4 regions of the Streptomyces sp. NPDC002640 genome follow, and region 4 is predicted to be linked to each of the others. Evidence: riboswitches for the same ligand, from Rfam matches in the RefSeq annotation. Region 4 holds a riboswitch; each other region holds the start of a gene.
What was found. Region 4 has a riboswitch for cyclic di-AMP ahead of ACWD3O_RS03580 (NlpC/P60 family protein). Riboswitches for the same ligand answer to the same signal wherever they lie in the genome.

Region 1 (3,199 bases), on a different contig from region 4:
CGCCGGGCGGCGGGAGCCCACGGCTCAGACGGCCCGGGTGAGCCAGGACTTGAGGTTGTCCAGGGCCAGCGCGCCCTTGGCGACGACGGTGTCGCCGGAGGACTCGCCCCGCAGCCGGCGCCCGATCCACGGCACCAGGTGTTCGCGCGCCCAGTGCACGTCGTCGAGGCGGACCTCCAGAACGCCCCGCTGCGGCAGGGGCGGCCAGGGCTGCTCCGGGTCGGCAGGGACGTCGAGGCCGAGGACCTGGCCGGCGCGGAGGGCGACCCGGGTGTGTCCCTCGGCGGAGAGGTGCAGCCGGTCGCTGTCCCAGGCGCGGCGGTCCTGGACGCTCCGCAGCGACCAGAGGTCCAGGACCCGGCAGTCGTAGCGGTCGGCGATGGCCCGGACGTGCCCGTTGTACGTGGCGATCTTGCCCCGGAGGTGCTTGAGCACCGGGACGCCGCGGGTGTCGAAGCCGGTCGCGACCAGGACGGTGCCGGCCGCCGAGGCGAGTTCGGCGACGGCCTTCTCGAAGCGCTCGGCCACGTCGTCGGGGTCGGTGCCGGGGCGCAGGATGTCGTTGCCCCCGGCGCAGATGGACACCAGGTCGGGGGCGAGCCCGCGGACCTGGGGGATCTGGTCGGCCGCGACCTGGTCGAGCAGCTTCCCGCGCACGGCGAGGTTGGTGTAGCCGAACTCGCCCTCGGGGCGCAGGTCGGCGAGGAGCACCGCGAGGCGGTCGGCCCAGCCGACGAACGTCCCGTCCGGTCCGGGGTCACCGACGCCCTCGGTGAAGCTGTCCCCGACGGCCACGTACGACCCGATCGACCCGATCGACCCCATCACTGTTCTGCTGTCATTCTTCGAATCGTCTGCCACATCGAGGCATCCTCCCCCTTCGGATGTGAGCTACGCGACCGTAGGGAGGGGTTGACGGGCGGTGAGATAGGCCACTCGTCAACTCTTTCCCAACAGCGGAATAAACGTGGGCCGTTGCGACAGGGTGCGGGCACGGGCCGCCCGGCTTCCTCGCCGGGACGCGGCGAGGGCCGTGCCCCCGGTCGGGGAGCACGGCCCTCGGTTCGCGCGCAACCGCGAGGCCCCGCAGGGGATCAGCCCAGGCTGACCCCGTGCGAGCGGAGGTAGCCGACCGGGTCCACGTCGGAGCCGTAGTCGGGCGAGGTGCGGACCTCGAAGTGCAGGTGCGGGCCGGTGACGTTGCCGGTGGCGCCGGACAGGCCGATCTGCTGGCCGACGGTCACGGTCTGCCCGGCGGAGACGGACAGCTGCGACAGGTGGGCGTACTGGGAGTACATGCCGTCCTGGTGCTGGATGACGACCTGGTTGCCGTAGGCACCGCCGTTGCCGGCGGAGACCACGGTTCCGGCGGCGATGGACTTCAGCGGGGTGCCGGTGGGCAGCGCGAAGTCGACGCCGGTGTGGTAGCCGCTGGACCACATGCTGCCCGCGGTGCGGTAGGCGGTGCCCAGGGCGGCGTCCGCGGGGGCGGTGTAGCCGCCGACGTTCGCCGCGTCGGCGACGGTCGTCTTCGGCGCGGCGGCCTTGGGGGCGGTGGCCTTGGCCTTGGCGGGCTGCTGGGCGGCGGCCTTCTTGCCGAGCTCCAGCTCGGTGCCGGGCTTGATCAGGCGGGGGTTGTCGCCGACGACGTCACGGTTGATCTTGTACAGCTGCTTCCAGCCGCCGGAGACCTTCTTCTTCTCCGCGATCTTCGACAGCGAGTCGCCCTTCTTGACCGTGTAGGTCTCGGCGGCCGTCTTCTTCGCGGCGACCGGCAGGCTCTGGGGGGCCTGCTCCGGGGCGGCGGCGTGGGCGCCGGTGGCGCCGAACAGGGGCAGGCCGAGGGCCATGGCGCCCGTGCCGGCGACGGCGATGGAGCGGGTGAGGCGCTGGACGCCGGTGGGACGGCGGTGCTTCTGACGCTTCGCGGGCATGACGTTGTCCTCTCCGTCGCCTGCGAGGTGAGCTGTCGGGTGCGGGCTGGAGATGCCCGGCCGCGCTGGGCGCGGCTTTACCCCTAGCCCGTTCCGGAGACCGGAACAGGCGCGTACCTGTGGGTCCCCCGCTCCTGCCGTGCTCGGGTTACTCGGGTGAGTGTGAGGATCCGGTCGGCGGCAGGATTCGGCGTCCGCCCGGATCGGATCGTGAACGTATGCGACCGGTGCGCAAGCGGACAAGCGCGGGATTTCCACGAACGTGCATTCTTTGTGATCACTTGAGGGCAAAACGGTCACAGAGAGTCGCCACCGCGACCACATCTCCCGCTGCGCACACGGGAGTTGCACCATGGGCACCGACGACGCTCGGTCACCGATATGAGGCTGCTCACCTGCCCACCGCCCCACATCCCGCCCCGCCAGGGCAAGTTACGCAATACCTGGACAAATGACTTTTGGGGGCTATGTCCGTAATGCGATTTTCGTGCATGCCGACTCTCGTGGTGTCCGGGTGACGGCACCCTCCTGGTCCCGCGGAGCCGTGTCGTATCGTCAGGACGCACCCGTCGGTTGCCGCGGCCGACGGGGCCCAGTGGGAGGAGCCACCGTGACGCACCAGGTCCCGTCGACCGAGCCCCAGCTCGCCGGAGTGCGGAACTTCCGGGATGTGGGCGGCATGCCCACCACGGACGGCCGCAAGGTGAGGAACGGCGTGCTGTTCCGCAGCGGCCACCTGGCGAGCGCCACCGCCGAGGACGCCGCCTTCCTCGCCTCCCTGAACCTGCACACGGTCTTCGACTTCCGCAACGACGCCGACCGGAGCCTGGAGGGCCCCGACATCACGCTGCCGGGGGTCCGCGAGGTCCGGCTGCCGCTCTCCGACCCCGCCGACGGCGCCGAGTTCTGGAAGCGGGTCCGCCGCGGCGGCATCGACGAGCTGCGTCCGCTGCTGGGCGACGGCCGGGCGGAGCAGCGCATGATCGCCTCCTACCGGGCGACCATCCTCACCCGCACCGACGAGCACTCCCGGGTGCTGCGCTCCCTCGCCGAGGACAGCGTGCCGGCGCTGATGCACTGCTCGGCCGGCAAGGACCGTGCGGGCCTGTCGATCGCGATCACGCTGCTGGCCCTGGGCGTGGAGCGGGACGCCGTCACGGAGGACTACCTGAAGTCCGGGGCCGAGCACCGGCGCTACAAGCTGCACCGGGGCGGCGAGTCCTCGGACCCGTACACGCCGGAGATCACCGAGCTGCTGAGCCCGC
Region 2 (3,199 bases), on a different contig from region 4:
CGTCAGGCGCCGGCGGTCGTCGTCGCGGCCGGCGTGACCGGTTCCGCACTCGCCCTCCCGCTGTTCGCGGCCTCCAGCGCCGGCGCGGCCGAGGGGGCCACCTGGGACCGGGTCGCCGAATGTGAGAGCGGGGGCGCCTGGAGCGCCGACACCGGCAACGGGTTCTACGGCGGTCTGCAGCTCTCCCAGGACCAGTGGGAGGACCACGGCGGCCTGTCGTACGCCTCCAACCCGTCGGAGGCGAGCCGCTCGCAGCAGATCGCGGTGGCCGAGCGGATCCTCGCCGAGCAGGGCGCCACCCCGTGGCTGGCGTGCGGTGCCATGAACGGTCTGCGCGAGGACGGCCCCGCCGCCGAGGTGGACACCGGCGTGGACGCGTTGCGGACCGGCGACGTGACCGGCCCCGGCGCCTTCGACGGCTCCGCCTCCGGCTGGGGTTCCGCCGGCGGCGACCTGAACGGCACCCGTGACACCGGCAATGCGGACAAGAGCGACAACAGCGGCAACGGCGACAAGTCGGGCGCGGTGGACGGCGAGGCGGGCGACGCCCGCGGGCAGGCGCGCTCCGGCGAGGGCGCGAACGGCGCCCTGGGTCACGGCTTCTTCCCCGGCGCCGGCTCCGCGCAGGACGGCGGCCTCCTGGGCCTCGGCCAGGACCTCGGTCTGGTGGACACCGGCACCGGCAGCCCGGTGATCCCGGACCTGCCCGAGACCGGCGAGGGCCAGAACGGCCAGAACGGCAACGGCGGCGACACCGGCAAGGACGACACCGGCAAGGGCGGCACCGGCCAGGACGAGAGCGGCCAGGGCGGCTCCGGCGAGGACACCCCGGTCCGCGGCGACGGCGGCGAGCAGGACGGCACCTCGGGCGAGGACCCGTCGGACGAGGACCCGCTGTTCGGCGGCGGCGACGGCCCCCTCTTCCAGGACGACACTCCGCTGTTCGGCGGCGACGCCGCCCAGGAGGAGAGCACCGGGTCCTCCTCCGGCTCCGGCCGCCACCGCGGCCCCAGCGCCGAGGAGACCGGCACGGGGTCCGGCTCCTCGGGCCGGCACGCCGCCCCCGCGGACACCTACCAGGTGCGGGGCGGCGACAGCCTGGTCTCCATCGCCAAGTCGGAAGGCGTCAAGGGCGGCTGGCGCGCCCTCTACGAGGAGAACCGAGACCTGATCGGGAACGACCCGAACCGCCTGGTCTCGGGCATGGTCCTCACCCTCCCGTAGCGGCCGGGGCGACGGACGGAGAAGGGCGAAAGGCGGGCAAAATCGGGGGAGTTACCCGCCTTTTCGTCCCGGAATGTCTGATTCCGGAGAAGTGAGAGATGGGTCTCATAAGACCTGATCGTCTTTGAAATCCCGGCCGCGGCATGGCTAACGTCAAACCGCTCGCTCCAGCGGGCCCCGGCGGCCGTCACGCCTAATCCTGCCAACGGCCGTACGGGACATGTCGTCGCGTCATGCGCCGTAGGCAGGAGCGGGGGAACCAGGTAAGTGCCGGCCCGGTGGTCAGACCGCCGGAACGGCTAGGGGTGAAGCCGCGCACCGAGAGGTGTGCGGCCGGGCGACCCTCATAGCCCGAACCCGACAGCTCACCTCGTAGGCGTCGGTGAGGGGATACCTCCATGTCGTTTACCTGCCAGGGCAAGCACCGTCGTCCGTCCAAGGCCAAGCGCGCTCTCGCCGTCGCCGGTCTCACCGGCGCGGTCGTGGCCGCCCCGCTGCTGACGGCGGGCACCGCGTCCGCCGCCACCGAGTCCGAGTGGGACGCCGTCGCCCAGTGCGAGTCGGGCGGCGACTGGTCCATCAACACCGGCAACGGCTTCTACGGCGGTCTGCAGTTCACCAGCCAGACCTGGGCCGGCTTCGGCGGCACCCAGTACGCCGCCCAGGCCAACCAGGCCACCAAGGCCCAGCAGATCGAGATAGCCGAGAAGGTTCTCGCCGAGCAGGGTCCGGGCGCCTGGCCGCACTGCGGCACCGGCCTCTCCAGCGCTCCCTACCAGGGCGGCGCCGCCGAGGCCCCCGCCCAGGAGGCCCCGCAGCAGGAGGCTCCGGCCCCCGCGCCGCAGGCCGAGGAGACCCCGGCCCAGCCCGCCAAGGCGGAGCAGCCGAAGAAGCAGGAGAAGGTCACCACGCCCACCGGCGAGAAGGTCCTCAAGGGTGACGGCGAGTACAAGGTCGTCAAGGGCGACTCGCTCAGCCTGATCGCCGAGGAGCACGACATCAAGGGCGGCTGGAAGAAGCTCTTCAAGCTGAACAAGGACGTCGTCGAGGATGCGCGCCTGATCTACCCGGGCCAGATGCTCCACCTGAGCTGACCGGTCACCGGTCCGCCCGTCGCACGAACCCCCGCCCCCGGGCGCGTCACCACGCGCCCGGGGGCGGGGCCGTTTCCGGCGGATCCGCCTCCGGGGCTTTTTGTTTCGAGCCGGAACAATTAATCTCCTGTTACCCCTCCGTACAGGGGGTGACCGGCTGGCCGATCCCGCCCGGCCGGTTAGGCTCGGTCTCGCAGAGCCACGGAGGCTGTGCACCCCGTGCCGGACCAGGTGGTCCGGCGCCACCCGCGTCACATCCCAGAAGGAGATGCTCGTGCCGTCCATCGACGTCGTCGTAGCCCGGGAAATCCTGGACTCCCGAGGCAACCCCACGGTCGAGGTCGAGGTCGGCCTCGACGACGGCAGCACGGGTCGTGCCGCCGTCCCGTCCGGCGCCTCCACCGGTGCCTTCGAGGCCATCGAGCTTCGCGACGGCGACAAGAACCGCTACCTCGGCAAGGGCGTCGAGAAGGCCGTCCTCGCCGTCATCGAGCAGATCGGTCCGGAGCTCGTCGGCTACGACGCCACCGAGCAGCGCCTGATCGACCAGGCGATGTTCGACCTGGACGCCACCGACAACAAGGGCTCGCTCGGCGCCAACGCCATCCTCGGCGTCTCCCTCGCCGTCGCCCACGCCGCCGCCGAGGCCAGCGACCTGCCGCTCTTCCGCTACCTGGGCGGCCCCAACGCGCACCTGCTGCCGGTGCCGATGATGAACATCCTGAACGGCGGCTCGCACGCCGACTCCAACGTGGACATCCAGGAGTTCATGATCGCGCCGATCGGCGCCGAGTCCTTCTCCGAGGCCCTGCGCTGGGGCACCGAGGTCTACCACACGCTGAAGAAGGTGCTGAAGACCAAGGGCCTGTCCACCGGCCTCG
Region 3 (3,199 bases), on a different contig from region 4:
GACCGCAGGTCCTCGCCGTAGCCCCGCCGCGCCCGCTCCTGCCCCAGCCTGACCAGGCCGCGGAGCACCTTGAGGTGGGCCTCGGTGCGGCGCTGCGCGGCCCGGGCGGCGCCCAGCGGCTCGAGCAGCAGCCGCATCTCCAGCAGGTCGGCGGCCTCCTGCTCGGTCGGCTCGGCCACACAGGCCCCGGCGTGGCGCCGGGTGACCACGAAGCCCTCCGCCTCCAGGGTGCGCAGCGCCTCGCGGACCGGGACCCGGGAGACCCCGTAGCGCCGGGCGAGCACTTCCTCGGTCAGCCGGCTTCCCCGCTCGTGGACGCCTGCGACGATGTCGTCCCGGATCGCCGTGCATACCGAATGCGCGGGAATACGCATGCCGACCTCCGCCTCGATGAATGAATTGACTCTAAGGCAATCGACGGCGATTTCCGACGGGAAGGCCCCGCGGGCGGGGAATTTTTGGCCGAGGCCCGCCCGGTGCGCCCGGAATCCTTCCGGAACGACGAAAAAGCCCCCGCCCGGGAAACCGGGGCGGGGGCTTTCGCGCGTGCGGGTGGCGTCAGAGGTTCACGCCGTGGGACCGGAGGTAGGCGACCGGGTCGATGTCGCTGCCGTACTCGGCGGTCATCCGCGCCTCGAAGTGGAGGTGCGGCCCGGTGACGTTGCCGGTGGCGCCGGAGCGGCCGATGTGCGCGCCGGGGGTCACGGCCTGGCCGGGGGTGACGCTGACCGAGGACAGGTGGCCGTACTGGGTGTAGGTGCCGTCGTGCATCTTGATGACGACCTGGTAGCCGTAGCTGCCGCCCCAGCCGGCCTCGACCACGGTGCCGCGGCCCACCGAACGGACCGGGGTGCCGGCGGCGGCGTGGAAGTCGACGCCGGTGTGGCTGCCGGAGGACCAGACGGCGCCGCCGGCCTGGTAGCCGGTGGAGACGTAGGAGCCGGCGATGGGGCTGACGAACATGGTGAGGCGGCGCAGGCGCTCGCGCTCGGCCTCGCGGGCGGCGCGGCGCTCGGCCTCCTCGCGCTCCTTGCGGGCCTTCTCGACGGCGGCCTTCTCGGCGGCCGCCCGCTCCTGGGCCTCGGCCTGCTCGTCGATCTGGTCGGCCACGCGGTCGCCGATGGTGACGACCGGCAGCAGGCCGGTGGTCTCGTTGACGGAGGTCTCGGCGGCGGACGTCTCGGCGGCGGAGGCGGGAGTGGCCAGGGTGCCGACGACGCCGGTGGTGGTGAGAGCGGCGAGGCCTGCCAGGCCGGCGGTGGTGCGGCTGGTCCGGCCGGGACGACGGTGCCTGCCGGAGGCGCAGTTGAACGCCATGAAGTGGCTGAGTCCTTTCCTTCCCTCTCGCCTGCCGGGTTAGCTGTCGGGTTCGGAGCAGGAAGGTCTCCTACGGGCGTCTCCCCCCGTGCGCGCGTTGTGCGCGCGCCGTGCGGAAGGCGCCCGATTCACCCCAGGGGTTGCCGCTTGTGGGTCCCCGGCTCCCCTGGCTCGCGCCGTACGGGGATTAGGCGATGACTGCCCGGCGCCGCGGGCGCGGCGCACAAGTGTGGCGGACAGCCGGACCGAAGCTAATGGCGTGATCATTCGGATCACAAACGGATCAAGGCTTTTGTAGCGCATCCCACAGGGCAAACCGGACTCTTCCCCACGCAACGCCCGTTGAACGGGACGAAGCGGGCCCCGGCGACCAGATCGGTCACCGGGGCCCGAACCGGCCTGTACGGGCGGCTACTCCGCGCGGACCACCGTCACCTCGCCGATGCCCAGGTCGCGGACCGGGTCGGCGATCTGCGCGGCGTCGCCGACGAGGACCGTGACCAGGCGGTCCACCGGGAAGGCGCTCACCGCGGCCGCCGTGGCCTCCACGGTGCCGGTGGCGGCGAGCTGCTGATAGAGCGTCGCCTGGAAGTCGTCCGGCAGGTGCTGCTCCACCTGGTCGGCCAGGGTGCCGGCCACGGCGGCCGCCGTCTCGTACTTCAGCGGGGCGACGCCCACCAGGTTCTGCACCGCGGTGTCGCGTTCGGCGTCGGTCAGGCCGCCCTCGGCCAGCGTGCGCAGCACCTGCCAGAGGTCCTGCAGCGCCGGGCCGGTGTTGGGCGTGTCCACCGAGCCGCTGATGGCCAGCAGGGCCGCGCCCGAGCCGTCGGGCGCGGAGCGCAGGACCTGGGCGAAGGAGCGGACGCCGTAGGTGTAGCCCTTCTCCTCCCGCAGCACCTTGTCCAGCCGGGAGGTGAGCGTGCCGCCGAGGCAGTAGGCGCCGAGCACCTGGGCGGGCCACACCCGGTCGTGCCGGTCCGGACCGGTGCGGCCGATGAGCAGCTGGGTCTGCACCGAGCCCGGGCGGTCCACGATCACCACGCGGCCGGTGTCGTCCGCCGTCACCGCGGGCACCGGGTGCGGGTCCGCCGGGGAGCCCGTCCACGCGCCGAGGGTCTCGGCCAGCAGGGCGTCGAGGTCGACGCCGGTGAGGTCGCCCACCACCACGGCGGTCGAGGTGGCGGGGCGGACGTGCCGCTCGTAGAAGGCGCGCACCGCGGCCGCGTCGATCTTCCCGACCGTCTCCTCGGTGCCCTGGCGGGGGCGCGCCATCCGCGACCCGGCCGGGAAGAGCTCCTTGTAGAGCTCCTTGGCGGCGCGGCGGGCCGGGTTGGCCAGCTCGTGGGGGATCTCGTCGAGCCGGTTGCGGACCAGCCGGGACACCTCGTCCTCGGCGAACGCGGGGGCGCGCAGCGCGTCGGCGAGCAGACCGAGGGCCTTGGGCAGCCGGGAGACCGGCACCTCCAGGGAGACCCGCACACCGGGGTGGTCGGCGTGCATGTCCAGCGTGGCGCCGCACCGTTCGAGCTCGGCGGCGAAGTCCTCCGCGGAGTGCTTGTCGGTGCCCTCGGCGAAGGCGCGCGCCATGACGGTGGCGACGCCGTCCAGTCCGGCGGGCTCCGCGTCGAGCGGCGCGTCCAGCAGCACCTCGACCGCCACGACCTGCTGGCCGGGGCGGTGGCAGTGCAGGACCGTCATGCCGTTGTCCAGCGCGCCGCGTCCGGGGGCGGGGAAGGCCCACGGCTTGGGCTCGCCGGCCTGCGGCATCGGGTGGAACTCCATCGTGGCCAGCTCGGTCACTTGGCCTCCTCCTCGTTCTCGTCGGCGGCCTCGTCCGCGCCCTCCGGGGTGATCGGCTCGTACACCAGCACCGCGCGGTTGT
Region 4 (3,199 bases):
TGCCGTTGTGACGATCGTTGCGGAAGGCGGACACGGCGTGGCGGTGCAGGAGGCGCGGCAGGGCGCCGACGCGGCGAAGGACACCCATGAGGGCGGCTGCACGTGCGGGGACTGTCCGCACGGCGCACGCGCGGGACACCGGAAGGCCGTGGCGGCCTTCCTCCACCAGCGGGACGAGTTCGCCGCCGGAAAGGGACTGCCCGCCGCGGTCGCCCACTCGGCGTCCGCCTCGCGGCAGTGGGTCTCCGACGAGCTGACCCAGTCCGCCGCGGAGGTCGCCGAGCGCAGCCGGGCCGAGGGCCAGGCCTGGCTGGCACGGCTGTGGCGGGTCACGCTCTACGCCGTGTGGGGAGCGGTACTGCTGCTCCTGCTGGTGCAGGCCCTCACCGCGATCGGGGCGGGATGGACACCGGCCCGGACGGCCGGGCTGCTCGCGGCCCTGGTGACGGCCGCCGCGCTCTCCGCCGCCTCCTGGTACCACCGCGCTCGCGGCGGGGTGCTCGCGCCGGTGATCGGCGAGGACAACCGTCTGTCCACCTCGCGCGCGGTGGCCGTCGCGTGGGTGCTGTTCACCGCCTTCGCCGTGCTCACCCTGGCCGGCCAGCTCGCCGCCGCCTCCGGGCACCGGGAGCGCGACGCGCTGATCGCGGGCCTCGACCTGGCGCGCGGGGCGGGCATGGTGACGGTGCTGGCCGTGGTGTGCGCCATCGCGGTACTGGTCCGCCGGGTGGTGAGCCTGCGCGTGCAGGGGCAGCGGCTGCAGAAGGTGCGCGCGCACCGGCCGCGCGCGGCGGACCTGCTGACCGACGACGCCGGGCGCGGCAGCTTCGCCGACATCCAGTACGTCGTGATCTCCGCGGTGGCGCTGGTCTTCGGCCTGGTCCGGCTGGCGCGCAAGCCGGAGCAGTTGCCCGACCTGCCGTGGGGGCTGGCCGTGGTGGTGCTGATCTCGGCGGCGACCTACCTGGCCGGCAAGTACGCGGAGGGCGGCCGTCCGGTCGTGCTCTCCGTGGTGCGGGCCCGGGAGGCGGGGGACCTCGACGGGCCGATCCGCACAGGCGACGACATCGAGATCCGCGGGGCGGGCTTCGTGCCGCCGGGGGCGCAGGGCGCGGACCGTCTGTCGCGGATGGTCGTCCGCATAGGAGCGGTCAACGTCCACGTGCCGCTGGTGCCGGTGGCGGGCGGTTTCAGCAACCCGTCCGACACGGTGCTGACGGTGCCGGTGCCGGCCGACGTCGAGCCCGGCCGCGTCGAGGTCCAGGTCGTCACCGCGGCCGGCCTCGAGACCAACCGGGTGGTCGTCGACGTCACCGAGTGACCCCCTTGCGTCCGCGCGGCACCCCCTTGCGGGGCATACGCCAGGAGGAGCGGGACGCGGGGGCGATGGTTACCACCAGCCGCCCCGGTGTGACGCAGCGCCACGCTCAGGACAAGGTCACGAAAACGTATCGGGCATATCGCACACCGTCCTTCACACGGACCCCACACGTTGGCTAACGTGCCGCGCGGGCCGTCCGACCCCGACCCGCGAACCTCGCCGGTCCGTGCGGCCCCCGCCGAGTCCGGCCCCGCGCCGGAGCCGGGCCCGCACGCACCACCTGGGGTGAATCGTTCCGGCCCCGCCGGACCGTAGGGCAACCCTTCCGGAACTGCCGCCCGAACCCGACAGCTGACCCGGTAGGCGGGAGACGGAAGGAGTCGCCGCCTTGGCGTCGCACCGAAAACCCCGCCCCGCGGGTCTGCTCGCGGGCATACGCACCCCCGCCCTGGCGACCGTCGCCCTCACCTCCCTGGCCCTGCTGGGCCAGACCGCCCAGGCCGCCCCGTCCGACCGCCCGAGCCTCGAAGAGGTCCAGGAGAAGGTCGACGGCCTCTACCGCCAGGCCGAGGCGGCGACCGAGAAGTACAACTCCGCCAAGGAGCAGAGCGAGGCCCAGCGCCAGGAGCTCGACAAGCTGCTCGACGAGGTCGCCGAGCGCACCGACGAGCTGAACGAGGCCCGCGAGAAGCTCGGTTCGTACGCCGCCGCCCAGTACCGCTCCGGCACCGCGCTCCCCGACACCGCCACCTTCCTCCTCGCCGAGGCCCCCGAGGACTACTTCGGGCAGGCCCAGCTGATGGACCGTCTGACCGCCCGCCAGCAGGAGGCGGTCGACGCGTTCGTGGAGCGGCAGGCCGCCACCGCCGAGAAGCGGCAGGAGGCCTCCGAGAGCATGGAGACCCTGAGCTCCTCCGAGGAGGAGCTCCGCACCAGCAAGGCGACCGTCCAGAAGAAGCTGAGCGACGCCCGCGAACTGCTGGCCGAGCTGACCGCCGAGGAGAAGGCGCGGCTCGCCGAGATCGAGCGGACAAAGGAGGAGGAGGCCCGCCGCAAGGCCGAGGAACTGGCACGGCAGCAGGCCGCCGAGGAGAAGGCCCGTCAGGAGGCGGCGGCCGAGGAGGCCGAGGAAGCCGCCGAGGAGGGCTCCACCGGCGGCGACACCGGCTCCGGCGGCTCCACCGACGCCTCCGCCTCGCAGGGCCAGAAGGCCGTCGCGTTCGCCGAGGCCCAGATCGGCCTGCCCTACGTGTGGGGCGCGACCGGCCCGGACTCCTACGACTGCTCGGGTCTCACCCAGGCCGCCTGGAAGGCCGCCGGCGTGGACCTGCCGCGCACCACCTACGACCAGGTCGACGCCGGGACCACCGTCCCGGTCTCCCAGGCGCAGCCGGGCGACCTGGTCTTCTTCTACGACGACGTCACCCACGTGGGCGTCTACATCGGCGGCGGCATGATGGTCCACGCTCCGAAGCCGGGCACGAACGTCCGCGAGGAGTCGATCTACTACGACGGCGAGGGCTCCATCCACAGCATCGTGCGCCCCTCCTGAACGGCCCCGAGGACGCGCGACGGCCCGCACGCTCCTGGCGTGCGGGCCGTCGCGGTACGCGTCAGGGACGCGGGATCACGTCCACAGCACCGCGATGAAGATGTTGACCGTGGTGAGCGCCCCCACCAGGGCGAACTGCCCCTTGGACACCCGCTCCTCGTCACGCTTCACGTAGACCAGGCCGAGGATCACGATCAGCAGCAGCAGCTTGATGCCGATCTTGACGTGGTTGACCGAGGCGCCCTGGGCCTCGTTGAGGCCCACCAGGACGATGCCGGTGACCAGCATGGTGAGGGCGCCGTGCAGCATGCCCGGGGTGAAGCGGG

Region 1: linked by a shared signal. The riboswitch ahead of ACWD3O_RS26790 (M23 family metallopeptidase) and the one ahead of ACWD3O_RS03580 (NlpC/P60 family protein) in region 4 are both predicted to bind cyclic di-AMP.
Region 2: linked by a shared signal. The riboswitch ahead of ACWD3O_RS05110 (transglycosylase family protein) and the one ahead of ACWD3O_RS03580 (NlpC/P60 family protein) in region 4 are both predicted to bind cyclic di-AMP.
Region 3: linked by a shared signal. The riboswitch ahead of ACWD3O_RS10935 (M23 family metallopeptidase) and the one ahead of ACWD3O_RS03580 (NlpC/P60 family protein) in region 4 are both predicted to bind cyclic di-AMP.

What each region holds. Positions count from the first base shown of each region.
Region 1 covers NZ_JBSFVZ010000023.1:127,847-131,045, forward strand. The annotation lists gene ACWD3O_RS26785 (SGNH/GDSL hydrolase family protein) at 25-825, opposite strand; gene ACWD3O_RS26790 (M23 family metallopeptidase) at 1,095-1,934, opposite strand; cyclic di-AMP (ydaO/yuaA leader) riboswitch at 1,939-2,103, opposite strand; gene ACWD3O_RS26795 (tyrosine-protein phosphatase) at 2,545-3,199, shown strand, end outside.
Region 2 covers NZ_JBSFVZ010000003.1:83,992-87,190, reverse strand. The annotation lists gene ACWD3O_RS05115 (transglycosylase family protein) at 1-1,224, shown strand, start outside; cyclic di-AMP (ydaO/yuaA leader) riboswitch at 1,451-1,618, shown strand; gene ACWD3O_RS05110 (transglycosylase family protein) at 1,623-2,318, shown strand; gene eno (phosphopyruvate hydratase) at 2,593-3,199, shown strand, end outside.
Region 3 covers NZ_JBSFVZ010000006.1:219,703-222,901, forward strand. The annotation lists gene ACWD3O_RS10930 (GntR family transcriptional regulator) at 1-374, opposite strand, end outside; gene ACWD3O_RS10935 (M23 family metallopeptidase) at 559-1,317, opposite strand; cyclic di-AMP (ydaO/yuaA leader) riboswitch at 1,331-1,521, opposite strand; gene ACWD3O_RS10940 (M16 family metallopeptidase) at 1,729-3,117, opposite strand; gene ACWD3O_RS10945 (M16 family metallopeptidase) at 3,114-3,199, opposite strand, start outside.
Region 4 covers NZ_JBSFVZ010000002.1:215,419-218,617, forward strand. The annotation lists gene ACWD3O_RS03575 (hypothetical protein) at 38-1,321, shown strand; cyclic di-AMP (ydaO/yuaA leader) riboswitch at 1,548-1,702, shown strand; gene ACWD3O_RS03580 (NlpC/P60 family protein) at 1,710-2,873, shown strand; gene ACWD3O_RS03585 (hypothetical protein) at 2,949-3,199, opposite strand, start outside.